DNA from 3 places in the Streptomyces sp. MNU89 genome. Region 3 is predicted to be linked to each of the others. Evidence: riboswitches for the same ligand, from Rfam matches in the RefSeq annotation. Region 3 holds a riboswitch; each other region holds the start of a gene.
What was found. Region 3 has a riboswitch for cobalamin ahead of E4N63_RS23605 (prenyltransferase/squalene oxidase repeat-containing protein). Riboswitches for the same ligand answer to the same signal wherever they lie in the genome.
Positions count from the first base shown of each region.

Region 1: it holds a riboswitch for cobalamin, as region 3 does, so the genes downstream of both, E4N63_RS10540 (ribonucleoside-diphosphate reductase subunit alpha) here and E4N63_RS23605 (prenyltransferase/squalene oxidase repeat-containing protein) in region 3, are expected to answer to the same signal.
Region 2: it holds a riboswitch for cobalamin, as region 3 does, so the genes downstream of both, E4N63_RS00825 (energy-coupling factor ABC transporter permease) here and E4N63_RS23605 (prenyltransferase/squalene oxidase repeat-containing protein) in region 3, are expected to answer to the same signal.

Region 1 is NZ_JAJKLL010000001.1:2,491,955-2,496,565, forward strand. Features, by position in the region: gene E4N63_RS10530 (carbon starvation CstA family protein) at 1-1,679, shown strand, start outside; gene E4N63_RS10535 (YbdD/YjiX family protein) at 1,676-1,876, shown strand; cobalamin riboswitch at 2,159-2,291, shown strand; gene E4N63_RS10540 (ribonucleoside-diphosphate reductase subunit alpha) at 2,436-4,611, shown strand, end outside.
Region 2 is NZ_JAJKLL010000001.1:173,350-177,960, forward strand. Features, by position in the region: gene E4N63_RS00810 (transposase) at 1-149, shown strand, start outside; gene cbiQ (cobalt ECF transporter T component CbiQ) at 185-934, opposite strand; gene E4N63_RS00820 (energy-coupling factor ABC transporter substrate-binding protein) at 941-1,471, opposite strand; gene E4N63_RS00825 (energy-coupling factor ABC transporter permease) at 1,468-2,175, opposite strand; cobalamin riboswitch at 2,204-2,396, opposite strand; gene E4N63_RS00830 (hypothetical protein) at 2,630-2,830, shown strand; gene E4N63_RS00835 (SH3 domain-containing protein) at 2,964-3,377, opposite strand; gene E4N63_RS00840 (hypothetical protein) at 3,503-4,611, opposite strand, start outside.
Region 3 is NZ_JAJKLL010000001.1:5,527,978-5,532,588, forward strand. Features, by position in the region: partial or broken gene E4N63_RS23595 (energy-coupling factor transporter transmembrane protein EcfT) at 1-124, opposite strand, end outside; gene E4N63_RS23600 (SCO2322 family protein) at 308-994, opposite strand; gene E4N63_RS23605 (prenyltransferase/squalene oxidase repeat-containing protein) at 1,240-2,517, opposite strand; cobalamin riboswitch at 2,683-2,844, opposite strand; gene lanKC (class III lanthionine synthetase LanKC) at 3,229-4,611, shown strand, end outside.

The sequences.
Region 1 (4,611 bases), 3.0 Mb from region 3:
CGGCTCTGATCGCCATCTTCGCCATCATGATCATCCTGCTGGCGGTGCTGGCGCTCGTCGTCGTCAACGCCCTGGCGCACTCGCCGTGGGGCACCTTCTCCATCGCGATGACGATCCCGATCGCCTTCTTCATGGGCTTCTACCTGCGGGTGCTGCGCCCGGGCCGGGTGACCGAGGTGTCGGTCATCGGTGTGGCGCTGCTGCTGCTCGCGATCATCTCCGGCAGCTGGGTCGCCGAGTCCTCGTGGGCGGAGACCTTCACCCTGCAGCCCGGCACCCTGGTGATCTGGCTCGTGGTCTACGGCTTCTTCGCCTCGGTCCTGCCGGTGTGGATGCTGCTGGCCCCGCGTGACTACCTGTCCACCTTCATGAAGATCGGCACGATCGTCCTGCTGGCCCTCGGGGTGGCGTTCGCCCTGCCGACCCTGAAGATGCCCGCGGTCACCGAGTTCGCGAGCTCGGGCGCCGGACCGGTCTTCGCCGGCTCGCTCTTCCCGTTCGTCTTCATCACCATCGCCTGCGGCGCGCTCTCCGGCTTCCACGCCCTGGTCTCCTCGGGCACCACCCCGAAGATGATCCAGAAGGAGACCCAGGTCCGCATGATCGGCTACGGCTCCATGCTGATGGAGTCCTTCGTGGCGATCATGGCCCTGGTGGCCGCGTCCATCATCGACCCCGGCCTCTACTTCGCGATGAACTCACCGGCCGGCCTGATCGGCGACTCGGTGCAGTCCGCCTCCGAGGCGGTCGCGAACCTCGGCTACACCATCTCCCCCGGTGATCTGGCCGCGGCCGCCGCGGCGGTGGAGGAGGACTCCCTGCTGTCGCGGACCGGCGGCGCCCCGACACTGGCCGTCGGTATGGCGGAGATCTTCTCCTCGGTCTTCGGCGGCGCCGGGATGAAGGCCTTCTGGTACCACTTCGCCATCATGTTCGAGGCGCTGTTCATCCTCACCACGGTGGACGCCGGTACCCGCGTCGGCCGGTTCATGCTCCAGGACATGCTCGGCAACGTCTACAAGCCCTTCCGGGACGTCAGCTGGAAGCCGGGTGCCTGGATCGCGAGCGCGGTCGTCGTCGGCCTCTGGGGCTACTTCCTCTGGGTCGGCGTCCACGACCCGCTGGGCGGCATCTACCAGCTCTTCCCGCTGTTCGGTATCGCCAACCAGCTGCTGGCGGCCGTCGCGCTGGCCGTCGCCACCACGCTGCTCATCAAGTCCGGACGGCTCAAGTGGGCCTGGGTCACCGGTATCCCGCTGGCCTGGGACGTCGTGGTGACCTTCACGGCGAGCTGGCAGAAGATCTTCTCGGGTGACCCGAAGATCGGCTTCTTCACACAGCGCTCCATATACCAGGAGGCCATCGAGGACGGCAAGGTGCTGCCGCCCGCCAAGGACATGGGCGACATGCACACCGTCGTCACCAACGCGACGGTGGACGGCGTCCTCTCCGTCCTCTTCCTCCTGCTGGTCGTCGTGGTGCTCGTCGACGCCGGGCGGGTATGCGTCAAGGCGATCCGCAATCCCGCGCAGGCCAAACTGGAGGAGGTGCCCTACGTGGAGTCGAAGCTCGTGGCCCCGGCCGCCCTGTGGCTCACCAAGGAGGAGAAGGCCGAACTCGTCGCGGCCGGTGCCGGCGCGGACGGCAAGGAGAGCACCGGCACGGGGAGTTCCTCGTGAGCCCCGCGCTGAGGGAGAAGGCCGCCAGGATCCGCTTCCTCTGGCGGGAGGCGACCGGGGAGGCCACCTACGACCGGTACGTCGCCCACGCACGGAAGTGTGATCCGGACGCAAAGGTGTTGAGCCGCCGCGAGTTCGAGAAGCAGCGCGTGGACGGCCGTGAGGCCGACCCCCGCGAGGGCTTCCGCTGCTGCTGACGCCCCCGCTCCGGCCGAACCGCCCGAACCGCCCGATGGCCCCGGCCCCGCGCCGGGGCCATCGGCGTGCCCGGGCGCGCCGGGGTGCGCCCCGGGCTGCCGGCCGCACGCCGCTCCGGTGCGCGGAGGACTTTTCCGGGATCCCGAATGGGAACACCCGCCCTTCCCGGCGGCCCGGTTCCCGCTCACCGCGCGCTCCGGGGGCGGCCTCGGACGTGTTCCCCTGCAAAGCGCCCCCGTGCGCCGGGATACACAACATCTAGTGCCGCTCGCGGAAAGCGACACAAGATGTATGCTCATGCTCGCTGACGCGCCAGGGGAATCCGGTGCGAATCCTGAACTGTCCCGCAACGGTGTGAAGGCGGCTTTCGCCTGCCTTCGAGTCCGAGCGCCTGCCGTCGGCCACGTCCGGCTCGACCGAGCCGGCGTCGATTCCGTCCGGGCTCCGGGGATTGGGCCGGTGGACGTCGCGCTGTCTCCTGCCCCCTCCGGGCGCACGGGGACCGCACGCGCCCCGCGCTCCGTCACCGCGGCCCTGCCGAGCGAGGGAGAGTTCTCCGTGACCATCGCGCCCGCCGATCCCGCATCAGCCGACAGCGGCGGCACAGCGACCGCCGGCCGGGACGCCCCCGGTACCGCGCTGCTGCGCCTCCTCACCGGGCTGACGGCCGATCTGCCCGCCGCCGACCCGGGCCGGGTGGCCGCCGCCGTGCTGCGCGGCCGCGAACCCGGCGCGGACGAGGCCGCGTTGCGCGAGCTCGCGACGGAGGCCGCGGCCGGGCTGATCTCCGAGGACCCGGTGTACTCGCGACTGGCGGCCCGGCTCCTCAGCCGTGCCATCGCGGACGAGGCGGCCGGCCAGGGCGCGGTCTCCTTCCCGGACTCGATCGCGGCCGGCCACCGGGAAGGCCTGATCGCCGACCGCACCGCCGCCTTCGTACGCGAGCACGCGGCGCGGCTGAACACCCTGGTGGAGATGTCGCTCGCCGACGGCGCCGACGACCGCTTCGGCTACTTCGGGCTGCGGACCCTGCACAGCCGCTACCTGCTGCGCCATCCGGTGAGCCGGCAGGTCATCGAGACCCCGCAGTACTTCCTGCTCCGGGTTGCCTGCGGGCTGGCCGCGGACGACTCGCCCGCGGCCGTGGACGAGGTCGCCTCGCTCCACCGGCTGATGAGCCGCCTGGACTACCTCCCCAGCTCCCCCACCCTCTTCAACTCCGGCACCCGGCACCCGCAGATGTCCTCCTGCTATCTGCTGGACTCCCCGCTCGACGAGCTGGACTCCCTCTACGAGCGCTACCACCAGGTCGCCCGGCTCTCCAAGCACGCGGGCGGCATCGGCCTGCCGTTCAGCCGGATCCGCTCCCGGGGCGCCCTGATCCGCGGCACCAACGGCCACTCCGGCGGGATCGTCCCCTTCCTGCGCACGCTCGACTCCTCCGTCGCCGCCGTCAACCAGGGCGGCCGGCGGAAGGGAGCGGCCTGCGTCTACCTGGAGCCCTGGCACGCCGACATCGAGGAGTTCCTGGAGCTGCGGGACAACACCGGCGAGGAGGCCCGCCGCACGCACAATCTCAATCTGGCCAACTGGATCCCGGACGAGTTCATGCGCCGGGTGGAGGCCGACGCCGAGTGGTCGCTCTTCTCCCCCTCCGACGTGCCCGCGCTGCCGGACCTGTGGGGCGCCGAGTTCGACGCGGCCTACCGCCGGGCCGAGGAGGCCGGGCTCGCCGTCCGGCGGCTGCCCGCACGGCAGTTGTACGCCCGGATGATGCGCACGCTCGCGCAGACCGGCAACGGCTGGATGACGTTCAAGGACGCCGCCAACCGGACCGCGAACCAGACCGCCGAGCCCGGCAAGGTCGTCCACTCCTCGAATCTCTGCACCGAGATCCTGGAGGTCACGGACGACGGGGAGACCGCCGTCTGCAATCTCGGGTCGGTCAACCTCGCGGCCCATGTCGCGGCGGACGCCGGTACCGGTGAGGCCGCGGTGGCGGAGGCGATGGACTGGGAGCGGCTGGACGCCACCGTCCGCACCGCCGTGGCCTTCCTCGACCGGGTCGTGGACATCAACTTCTACCCCACCCCGCAGGCCGCCGCCTCCAACCGGCGCTGGCGCCCGGTCGGACTCGGGGTGATGGGGCTGCAGGACGTCTTCTTCCGGCTGCGGCTGCCGTTCGACTCCCCCGCGGCGGCCCGGCTCTCCACCGAGATCTCCGAGCGGATCATGCTCGCGGCCTACGAGACCTCCTGCGATCTCGCCGGACGGCACGGTCCGCACCCGGCCTGGTCCTCCACCCGCGCCTCGCGCGGCGTGCTCCACCCCGACCACTACGGCGTCCGGCCCCGGTGGCCGGAGCGGTGGGAGGCGCTGCGGGCCCGGATCGCCACCACGGGGCTGCGCAACTCCCTGCTGCTCGCCATCGCCCCGACCGCGACGATCGCCTCCATCGCCGGGGTGTACGAGTGCGTCGAGCCTCAGGTGTCGAACCTCTTCAAGCGCGAGACCCTCTCGGGTGAGTTCCTGCAGGTCAACACCTATCTGGTGGAGGAGCTCAAGGAGCTCGGCCGCTGGGACGCGCGGACCCGCGAGGCGCTGCGCGACGGCAACGGCTCCGTCCAGGCGCTGGACTGGCTCCCGGCCGGGCTGCGGGACCGCTACCGCACCGCCTGGGAACTGCCGCAGCGGGCGCTGATCGACATGGCCGCGGCCCGCACGCCGTATCTGG
Region 2 (4,611 bases), 5.4 Mb from region 3:
CGGAACGCACCTACACCTGCACCACGTGCGGAGCCGTGTCCCCCAGGGACAAGAACTCCGCCCGCGTGATGCTCGTCCGGGCTGGTCTCAACCCGGCTGGTGCCGAGGGCACAAGACCTGCGGGAGCGCCGCTCCCGGAGGCGGCCTGAGCCAGGAATCCCCTTCCTGCGGGGAGGGGAGGACGTCAAAACAGCTGCCTTTCGAGGACGAGGGTGGCCGCCGCCAGCGCGGCGAGCAGCAGGACGGAGCCGGTGACGAAGCGCCGGGACACGGGGGCACCGGTGACGAGGACACGGAGCGTCCCGTCGTAGCCGCGGCCCGCGAGTCCGTCCTGCATCCGCGCGGCGCGCGAGAAGGCGCGCAGGAAGACCGTCGCCCCCTGCCCGGCCAGCGAGCGCCAGGCGGCGGCGCGCGTGGTGTGGCCGAGGCGCGCTGCCTGGGCCTGCCGCACCTGCGCGAGGGTGTCCAGCAACAGGAAGGTGATGCGGTAGGTCACCAGCGCGACGTCGGTCACGGCGGGGGGCACGCCGGCCCGGGTGAGACGCGGCAGCAGATCCGACAGCGGTGTGGTGAAGGCGAACAGCAGGACGCCCAGCGAGGCGGCCGAGGTGCGCAGCAGCAGCTGCCCGGCCTGCGCGGGGCCGTCCGGTGCGAGGGACAGCAGGCCGCGCTCCCCGCCCAGTTGGACGAGGAGCGGCAGCGCGCCGGTGACGCAGAAGCCGAGCGGCACCCGGTACGCCCGCCAGAGCCGGCGCGGCGGCACCCGGGCCGGGCCGAGCAGTGCGGTGAGCGCGGCGGCGGCGATGAGCGGCGCGCCCGGCCAGGGCGGCAGGCTCACCGCCAGGACGGTCAGGCCGAGGGCGAGGACCGCCTTGTCCAGGGGGTGGCGGCGGCGCCAGCAACTGCTGTGCGCCGCCGCGTCGATGGGCAGCACGCGGGACTACGCGGCCGGGCGGCCGCCGGGACCGGACGGCCCCCCGCCACCCCGTTCGCCGGACGCGGGCGCCGGGGTGTCCCCGGCAACGTCCGGGGCCCCGCCGGCCGGTGGCGCCTCCGCGGCCGCCCTCGCGTCAGGGGCCGCACCTCCCACGGAGTCCCCGGTACCCGCCGTCTCGGCCTTGCCCGCCGCGGCCGTGCCGGGACCGGCCGTTCCCGGCGTTCTCGCGGCGGCCCGTGCCTCCCCCTGCCGGCGTCCTCGGCGCAGCCCGAGGCAGTAGGCCAGCACCCCGGCGCCGATCGCGGCCTGGAGGGCGAAGAGCGCCGACTCCACTTCCGCCGACGGGGGTTCGTAGAGCGGGGCGAACCAGGGTTCGTAGCCCGGCCGGAGTTCCTCGACCGCCGTCTCGGCCTGCGCGTCACTGCCGGTGAAGGGCTCCTCCATGCCGTCGCCGAGTCCCAGGACGAGCGGGAGGGCGGCCAGGACGGCGACAACGGCCAGCAGCAGCAGGTTGGTCCGGGTGTTCCGGCTCATCGGGTCACCGCCTCCTGGGACCGCTCCGGCCGGCGGCCGCCGGCGGCCGTCCGCACGCCGAGCCGGGCCAGGATGGTCCCGTCGGCCTGGCTCAGCAGCCGGATCACCAGCACGGTGAGGATGCCCTCGCTGACGGCGAGGGGGATCTGGGTGACGGCGAAGACGGAGCCGAACTTGGCCAGGGCACCGGGCAGTCCGGTGGCCGGGTCCGGGAACGCCAGAGCGAGCTGGACACTGGTGACGCAGTAGGTGCTCAGATCGGCGGTGAAGGCACCGGCGAACACGGCGGCGGCGAGCGGCGCGCCGAGTCCCCTCACCAGCCGGTAGGCGGCGTACCCGGCCCACGGGCCCACCACGGCCATGGAGAAGACGTTGGCGCCCAGGGTGGTGAGCCCGCCGTGCGCCAGCAGCAGGGCCTGGAAGAGCAGGGTGATGGTGCCGAGCACCGCCATGACCGGCGGCCGGAACAGGATGGCACCGAGCCCGGTGCCGGTGGGGTGTGAGCAACTTCCCGTGACGGAGGGGATCTTCAGCGCGGACAGGACGAAGGTGAAGGCACCGGAGGCACCGAGCAGCAGGGTGTTCTCCGGATTCTTCCTCACCTCGCGGCTCAGCGACCGTACGCCGTGGAGAACGAAGGGGGCGGCGGCGGCGCTCCAGGCGACCGCGTGCCAGGGGGGCAGGTAGCCCTCGGCTATATGCATGGGAAAGCGGACCTCTCCAGCACCTCGTGGATGGACGACGCGCCCTGGCCGGTCTCCTGGCTTACGGGTCATGCCGCCCGGACTCCGCCTTCCCGGGTGCCGCGGCGCTCCGCGGCATCCCAGTGGCTCCCAGAGGGTGGAACCGGACTTCCCGATCACAGTGGCGAGGGCCGCACCGGTTCTTCACCGGTTTCCCGTGCACCAAGGCCCTGTGACAGTAGTGCGCCGCGCGTGAGGAGGACAAGCCGATCACCCTGCGGTACATCCCACACCGGACGGCGCACGGAAGCACGGCGGCACCCGGCTCCGAGGTTCGGGGCGCCGGGGCAGCGGGGGCGCCGGCGCCCTTCGAACGGGCGGCAGCCGGAGGGATCCGCCCCGTTTCACGCTCTTTGCCCCGGATACCCGTCCGGCGTCGGCGGGCCCTGCCCGCACTACCGAGGAGGTGACGGCCATGCCGGAGCCCGGCAGCAAGAAGTACGACCGGAAACGGGCGAAGCTGCGCAAGGAGGCCGAGGACAGCGGAGTGCCCGACCAGCAGGCCACCAAGGCGGCGGACAAGACCCTCCAGAAGGACCCGTCCATGCGCAGCCGGGGCCCGCGGACCACGCGCGGCATCGGACCCAAGGGGGAACGGCCGGAGAGCCTCGGCTGACGGCCGCGGACCCGGCGGCGGACAGCCGCGGGCGGCACCGCGGCGGCCAGCGGAACGGCGGCGGGCCCGGTCCCGGCGGACTGCCTCCGCCGGGACCGGGCCCTTTCTCACACCCGGGTGTGAAGAGGTGCGGTCACCCCTTCGCCATACGGGCCTTCCTGCTGTTGGTCAGCGGGTGGTGGTGACGGTCGACGTCCTTGCACCACTTCACATAACCGTGAACGTGCACGTACTTCCCGCTCACCCAGGCTTCCTTGTGCCGCAGGTGGTACCAGATGGGGTCGCCGTGGATCAGCTGGGCGCGCACCTTGCACTTGATGCCGACCTTGTCATGCCGGTGGAGCTGGCCCACCACCGAGGAGTCGGTGCTGGGGTACTGCCGCTCGTTGAGCGTCCCGGCCTTGACGACCCCGTACGGCTTGTGCGGATGGTTCTGCGAGTCGGCCTGGACGGATGTCGCGCCGAGCAGCGAACCGCCGACCAGAACGGCCGAGGCGGCGGCACCGGCCGCGAGTCCCGCGGAGCGGGACCTGAGCGTGTGGAACATGGGCAACTCCTGTTCTGCCAGGAATGTGACAAGGCGTCGCTTTCCGTTCGCACCGGGCATGAAACCAAAAAGGGGGCAAGGTCCCCCTCGGGGGCGATACCGGTCAACACCCGGGCGACGTCTCGTCACCAACCCGTAAGCAGAACGTGGTTGAGAAAGAGCGCTGTCGCCGCTTGGAGCAGCAGCCAGCGGCGGTGGTGGCGGGCCGGGAGGAGGGCGGCGGCCGGGAGGAGCCAGAGGGCGAAGGGCAGCCAGATCCGTTCCGTCTCGGCCTTGCTCATCCCGGAGAGGTCGGCCGCCGCGATCATGCAGAGGCCCGCGAGGGCGAGGAGCACGACACCGCAGGCGTCCAGCGAGCGCCCCGACCGCAGCCGGCGGACCGTCTCGGCGGTGCCGGCCAGGGCGCGGCGCAGCCCGGCGACGGAAGCGGCCCCGGCGATGATCACGGCGTTGGCTAGGTTGCCGAAGAACCAGTAGCTGTACGGGCGGATCCGGGCCACCCCCTGGTAGTAGCGGGTGACCAGCAGGTCGTAGCCCTCGTACCACCAGAAGCCGGCGGCGGTGAACGCGGCGGTGACGGCGGCCACGCCGGCGAGTGCGGGGAGCAGGGGGCGCACGGTCCGGCCGTGCAGCAGGACGGCGGTCGCGGGGATCACCATCAGCACCAGCCCGTACGAGAGATGGACGGTGAGGCCGAGCAGCAGCCCTGCGGCCAGCGCGGTGGCCGCCGGACGGCGTGCCGCCGGACGGCACGCCAGAGCGAGCAGGGCGATCCCCCAGGCGGCGACGGCCGAGAAGTAGGCGTCCGCGGAGACGCCCGCCCACACCGCCGCCGGGGCGAGCACGGCGAACGGCGCGGCCCGGCGCGCCCACCGCTCCCCCGCCACGGCACGCAGCGTCACCAGGACGGCCGCGGCGGCCGAGCTGCCCGCGATCAGCACCCACACGGCGGCCCAGGCGCCGCCGCCGAGCCCGATGCGGTCGAGGCCGACGAAGGTGAGCACGGCGCCCGGCGGGTGGCCCGCCACATGGGCGGGCCAGTAGTCGGGCGAGGTGAGCAGGATGTGGTCGGTGAAGGTGCGCACGGCCGCGGCCGGGTCGGCGGCGATGCGGTCGACGGCGAGCAGGTACTCGTGCTTGGCGGTGAGCCGGCCGGCGACACCGCGCCGCCAGCCGTCGATCAGCGCCAGCGACAGCGTCCAGGCCAGCGAGGCCGCCCAGGTCAGGAGCAGCA
Region 3 (4,611 bases):
TGGTGGTCCGGGACGCGGCGGTGGCCAGACCCAGGGCCCACAGCCACCAGGCCCCGGCGTGCAGGGCGTTGCCGCGCGAGGCCTCGGGCGCACGGGACGCGAGACGCCCGCGGAGCCGCGCCACCGCGGACGGACCCGCGCCCGTCTCCTCCGCGCCCGGCCGCCGGACCGCGCCGTTCGTGCCCCGCTCCGGCCGCCGGGACCGGGGTACGGCGGCCGTCGCGGGCGCGGGGAGCGGCACCGCGGCCCGCCGCGGGCCGGGCGCTGTCGAGAGGGCCGGGACGGGGCGTCCCGGGGGCGCCGGTGCTCATCCGCGGCGTCGGCGGGCCTGCCAGGCGGCGCCCGCGGCGAGGACGGCGACTGCGGCGGCACCCGCGTAGAGACCGGTCGACGAGCCGCCGCCGTCCCCGCCGGCCGGCTCACCGGCACGGTCGTCACCGGAGCGGCCGTCATCCGAGCCGTCGGAACCGCTTCCGCCGGACGGGTCCGCGCCGCCGTCCGCGGCACCCGCGTCCCCGGACACCTGTTCGCCGCAGCCGCGCTCCGGGTAGCCCGCGATCGCGCACAGCAGCGCGGAGGTGTTGTAGCGGAGCGGCTTCGCGACGGCGGCCAGGGCCTCACCGCTGGTCGCGTCCTCCGGCACGGACGCGCACTCCGTGCGAGGTTCCGGGGGCCGTTCGCCGTCCGGCGCGTCCTCGGCGGTACCGAAGTCCAGCAGGAGCGCGACCCGCTTGCGGCCGTCCTCGGCGGGGATGCCCGCGCAGATCTCGTCGAAGCCGGCGGTGCCGCGCGGTTTCGCGGCGTCCTGGGTGTTGACGCTCACCGAGAAGCGGAAGCCCTCGACATCGCCGTCGGCGGGCCTGGCCGTCGCCGGCCCCTCGGTGGCGTAGCTCCAACTGCCGCCGTCCCGCTGCCAGAAGGACCAGTAGCGGTACCCCTCGGCCTGTGCCGGCCCCGCGCCGAGCGCGGTGACGGCGGCCACGAGCAGCAGCACGGCCGGCCCGCGCACCCCGGGGCGCGCGGCCGGACGCCGGCGGGCGCCGGCCCGGGGACGGCCGCCGCCGCGCGGCGCCGTGCCGTGCCGGCCGCCGCCCCGCCGCGTGCCACCCGGGCCGCCACCGTGCGGCTGCTCCGCTCGGTCCGTCTCCGCGCCGAGCGGCCGCGTCCGGCGCGGCCGGGTGCCGTACCGGTCCGTGCCGTCCGGCGCCCGGAGCCCGGTGGTCCGCCGTGGCCGCCCGCTCACGACCGCTTCCTCCGGCCGGCGGTGAGCATCAGGACGGCGCCGGCGACGAGGCCCGCGAGCACGCCCGCGCCCAGGATCCACCAGAGGAGGGAGACGTCGCCGGACCCGGACTTCTCGCCCTCCTCGCCGGCGTCCGCGCCGGCCGCCGGCACCGACTCCGGCTCCGGCCCGGTGGCGTTGAGCTCCTTCACCAGGTCCGTGCCGCCGAAGGAGCGCGGGTCGCCGCCCGCGGCGTGCGCGGCGAGGACCAGGGTGCCCAGACCGGCCGGGTTGTCCGCGGCCCACTCGGCGGAGTTCTTCTCCAGCCAGGCCAGCGGCGCCTCGGCAGCCTCCGGCCGGCCGGCCGCCGCCAGGGCGATCACGGCCTCGGCGGTGTTGGAGTGGTCCGGCACCGGCTCGTCGGCACCGGGCGCGAGCGAGGTGAGGTGCCCGTCCTTCTCCAGCAGCCCGGTGAGGTACGCGGCGGCGCCGGACGCGGCCTCCTCCGGCGTGCGGCCGGCGTCCGCGCCGGAGCCGCACTCCAGCGGCTCGGGCGCGCCGCCGCCCTCGCCGCCGTCCCCGGCGGCCGGGCTGACGGCCAGGCCCTCGCCGTGGCCGGCGAGGACACCGGCCACCGTGGCGTCGGCGTTGGCCAGGAGGCGGCCCTTCTTGTCGGGCTGGAAGGCGTAGGCGCCGCGGTCACCGGCGTCGGCGTCGCAGCCGAGCTGCAGCTCCGCGAGCGCGTCGTACGGGGACTTGCCGCCCGCCCGGGTGGCTCCCGGCTTCTCGCCCGCCGCGGCCAGCGCGCCGACGACCACCGAGGTGGAGTTGGTGTCGCTGGGGGTTCCCGGGAGGTAGCCCCAGCCGCCGTCCTCGTTCTGCACGGACTTCAGCCAGCCGACGGCCTTGCGGACCTCGCCGGTGTGCCCGCCGAGGGCCGCCAGCGCCTGGACGGCGACGGCGGTGGCGTTGCTGTCCACCGGCGTCTTGGCGTCGCACTCGGCGCCGGCGTCCGCGCGGTAGGCGGCGAACGCGCCGGAGGCGCACTGCTGCCCGGTGAGCCAGTCCACGGCTTGGGCGGCCGGGGTGACGCCCGCGGTGTCCTGGGCGAGCAGGGCTATGGACTGCCGCCACACCCCGTCGTAGGACGGGTCCTTGGTGCCGTGCAGCCCGGACGGCGGCTTCGGGGCGGGGGAGGAGGACGGCGCGGCGGTGTCGGCCGAGGCGGCGGGTGCGGCGAGCGCACCCAGCACGGCGGACGCGGCCAGGGCCGCGGCGGTGCGGCGTACGTTCATGGTTTCGGTGCCTTCCGTTGGCGGTTCTCGTGGCGGGGGGCAGCCGGGCACGGCCGACCCCGGCCGCGCGGACCGCACGCGGAGGGCACACCGGGCTCGTCTTCCGTAGACCTCGACGGTGCCGTCCGCGGCCGGGCGCCGCGGAGGGCGCCGCACCGGCGGACGGGAGCCTGTTCGCGCCCGGACAGGTGCTCCGGCTCGTACGGCCGCGCGGGGCGCGGGGTGTACTCACGGTTGCGGGTCAGCGCCGGATTCGCACCGGTCTTCCCCTGTCAGGGCACGGATGAAGTTGTCGGAAGACACCCTAACCGGCCGGTAGAAGATCATCGAACGGGTGTCCGGCCCAGCCCGCCGGCCGCCTCCCGGCACGCCTCTCGGCCCGTCTCCCGGTCCGCGTCGCGGCGTGCGTCCCGGCGGGCCGCGGCGGGCCCGTCCGCAGGGGCGCGGAGCGCTCCGGAAGGGAGTGCCGGACGGGGGGAAGCGGCTGTCCGGGGCGGGCGCCACCCCGGGCGCATGACCGGTTTGACCCAGGTCAGAGGCCGTGTGGAGGGCCGAGAGGAGGCCGTTCGGCGGCATTCGAACTGCCGTAACTTACTCGTGCGTTCCGCACATCAGGGTCGTGACAGCTGTGACTGTTCCGCCGGCGCCCGCCGGTGACAAGCTCGAATCACACCGAGAGGCCCGCACCACCGGACGGGACGAAGGAGCGTCATGGACCTGGGGTACGCCGTGTACTGCGACGCGGACCGCACGTTCTACGACGCCCCGCACCGGCTCTCCGCCGGCACCGAGGACACCCCCGGAGCGCCCGGCGCCCTCTACGAGCACGCCCGCCGCGAGGCTCCCGAGGGATGGCAGCGGCACAGCAACGGCGACTGGCTCGCCTTCCGCCCGCTCGACACCTCGCTGCCCGCCCAGGGCTGGAAGATCCACGTCTCGGCCACGCTCGACAACGCCGAGAAGATCCTCACCCAGGTCTGGGACTACTGCGTGCCGCGGTCGGTGGCCTTCAAGTTCATCCCGGGCCGGCACCTCCTCCGCACCCGCAACGCCAAGTACGCGGACCGGGGCGGCAGCGGCAAGTTCATCACCGTCTACCCGGAGAACGACGAGCAGTTCGGGACCATCGCCCGCGAGCTCGGCGAACTCCTCGACGGAGAGCCCGGCCCGTACATCCTCAGCGATCTGCGCTGGGGCGCCGGCCCGGTCCACGTGCGCTACGGCAGCTTCACCGAACGGCACTGCTACGACGAGCAGGGCGTCCTGCGCCCCGCCGTGGAGAACGCCGAGGGGAAGCTCGTACCCGACCGCCGGGACCCGGCCTTCCACATACCCGGCTGGGTGGAGCCCCCGGCCTGCCTCACCCCGCACATCGAGGCCCGCACGGCCACCCGCACCACCGGCATCCCGTACCGCATCGAGAAGGCCCTGCACTTCTCCAACGGCGGCGGTGTCTACGCCGGGACGGACACCCGCACCGGCGAGAAGGTCGTCCTCAAGGAGGCCCGGCCCCACGCGGGTCTCGCGGCCGACGGAGCCGACGCCGTGAGCAGGCTGGAGCGCGAACGCGCCGCCCTCGAACGCCTGTCGGGGCTGCCGTACACCCCGGAGGTGCGCGACTCCTTCGTCCTCGGCGACCACCACTTCATGGTGATGGAGTTCCTGGAGGGCAAGCCGCTCAACACCTTCTTCGCCCGCCGGCACCCGCTCATCGAGGCCGACCCCTCACCGGAGGCGCTCGCCGGATACACGGACTGGGCGATACGGATGCACGGCATGGTGACCGAGGCCGTGGAGGCGGTCCACGCCCGCGGCGTCGTCTTCAACGACCTGCATCTGTTCAACATCATGGTCTCCGAGGACGAATCCTCCGTCGCCCTCCTCGACTTCGAGGCCGCCGCGCACATCGACGAGGGCCGCCGCCAGGTGGTCGCCAATCCGGGCTTCGTCGCCCCGGCCGGGCACCGCGGCTTCGACGTCGACCGCTATGCGCTCGCCTGTCTGCGCATCGCCCTCTTCCTCCCGCTCACGAGCCTCTTCGCCATCGACCGCGGCAAGGCCGCGCATCTCGCGGAGATCGCCGCCCGGGAGTTC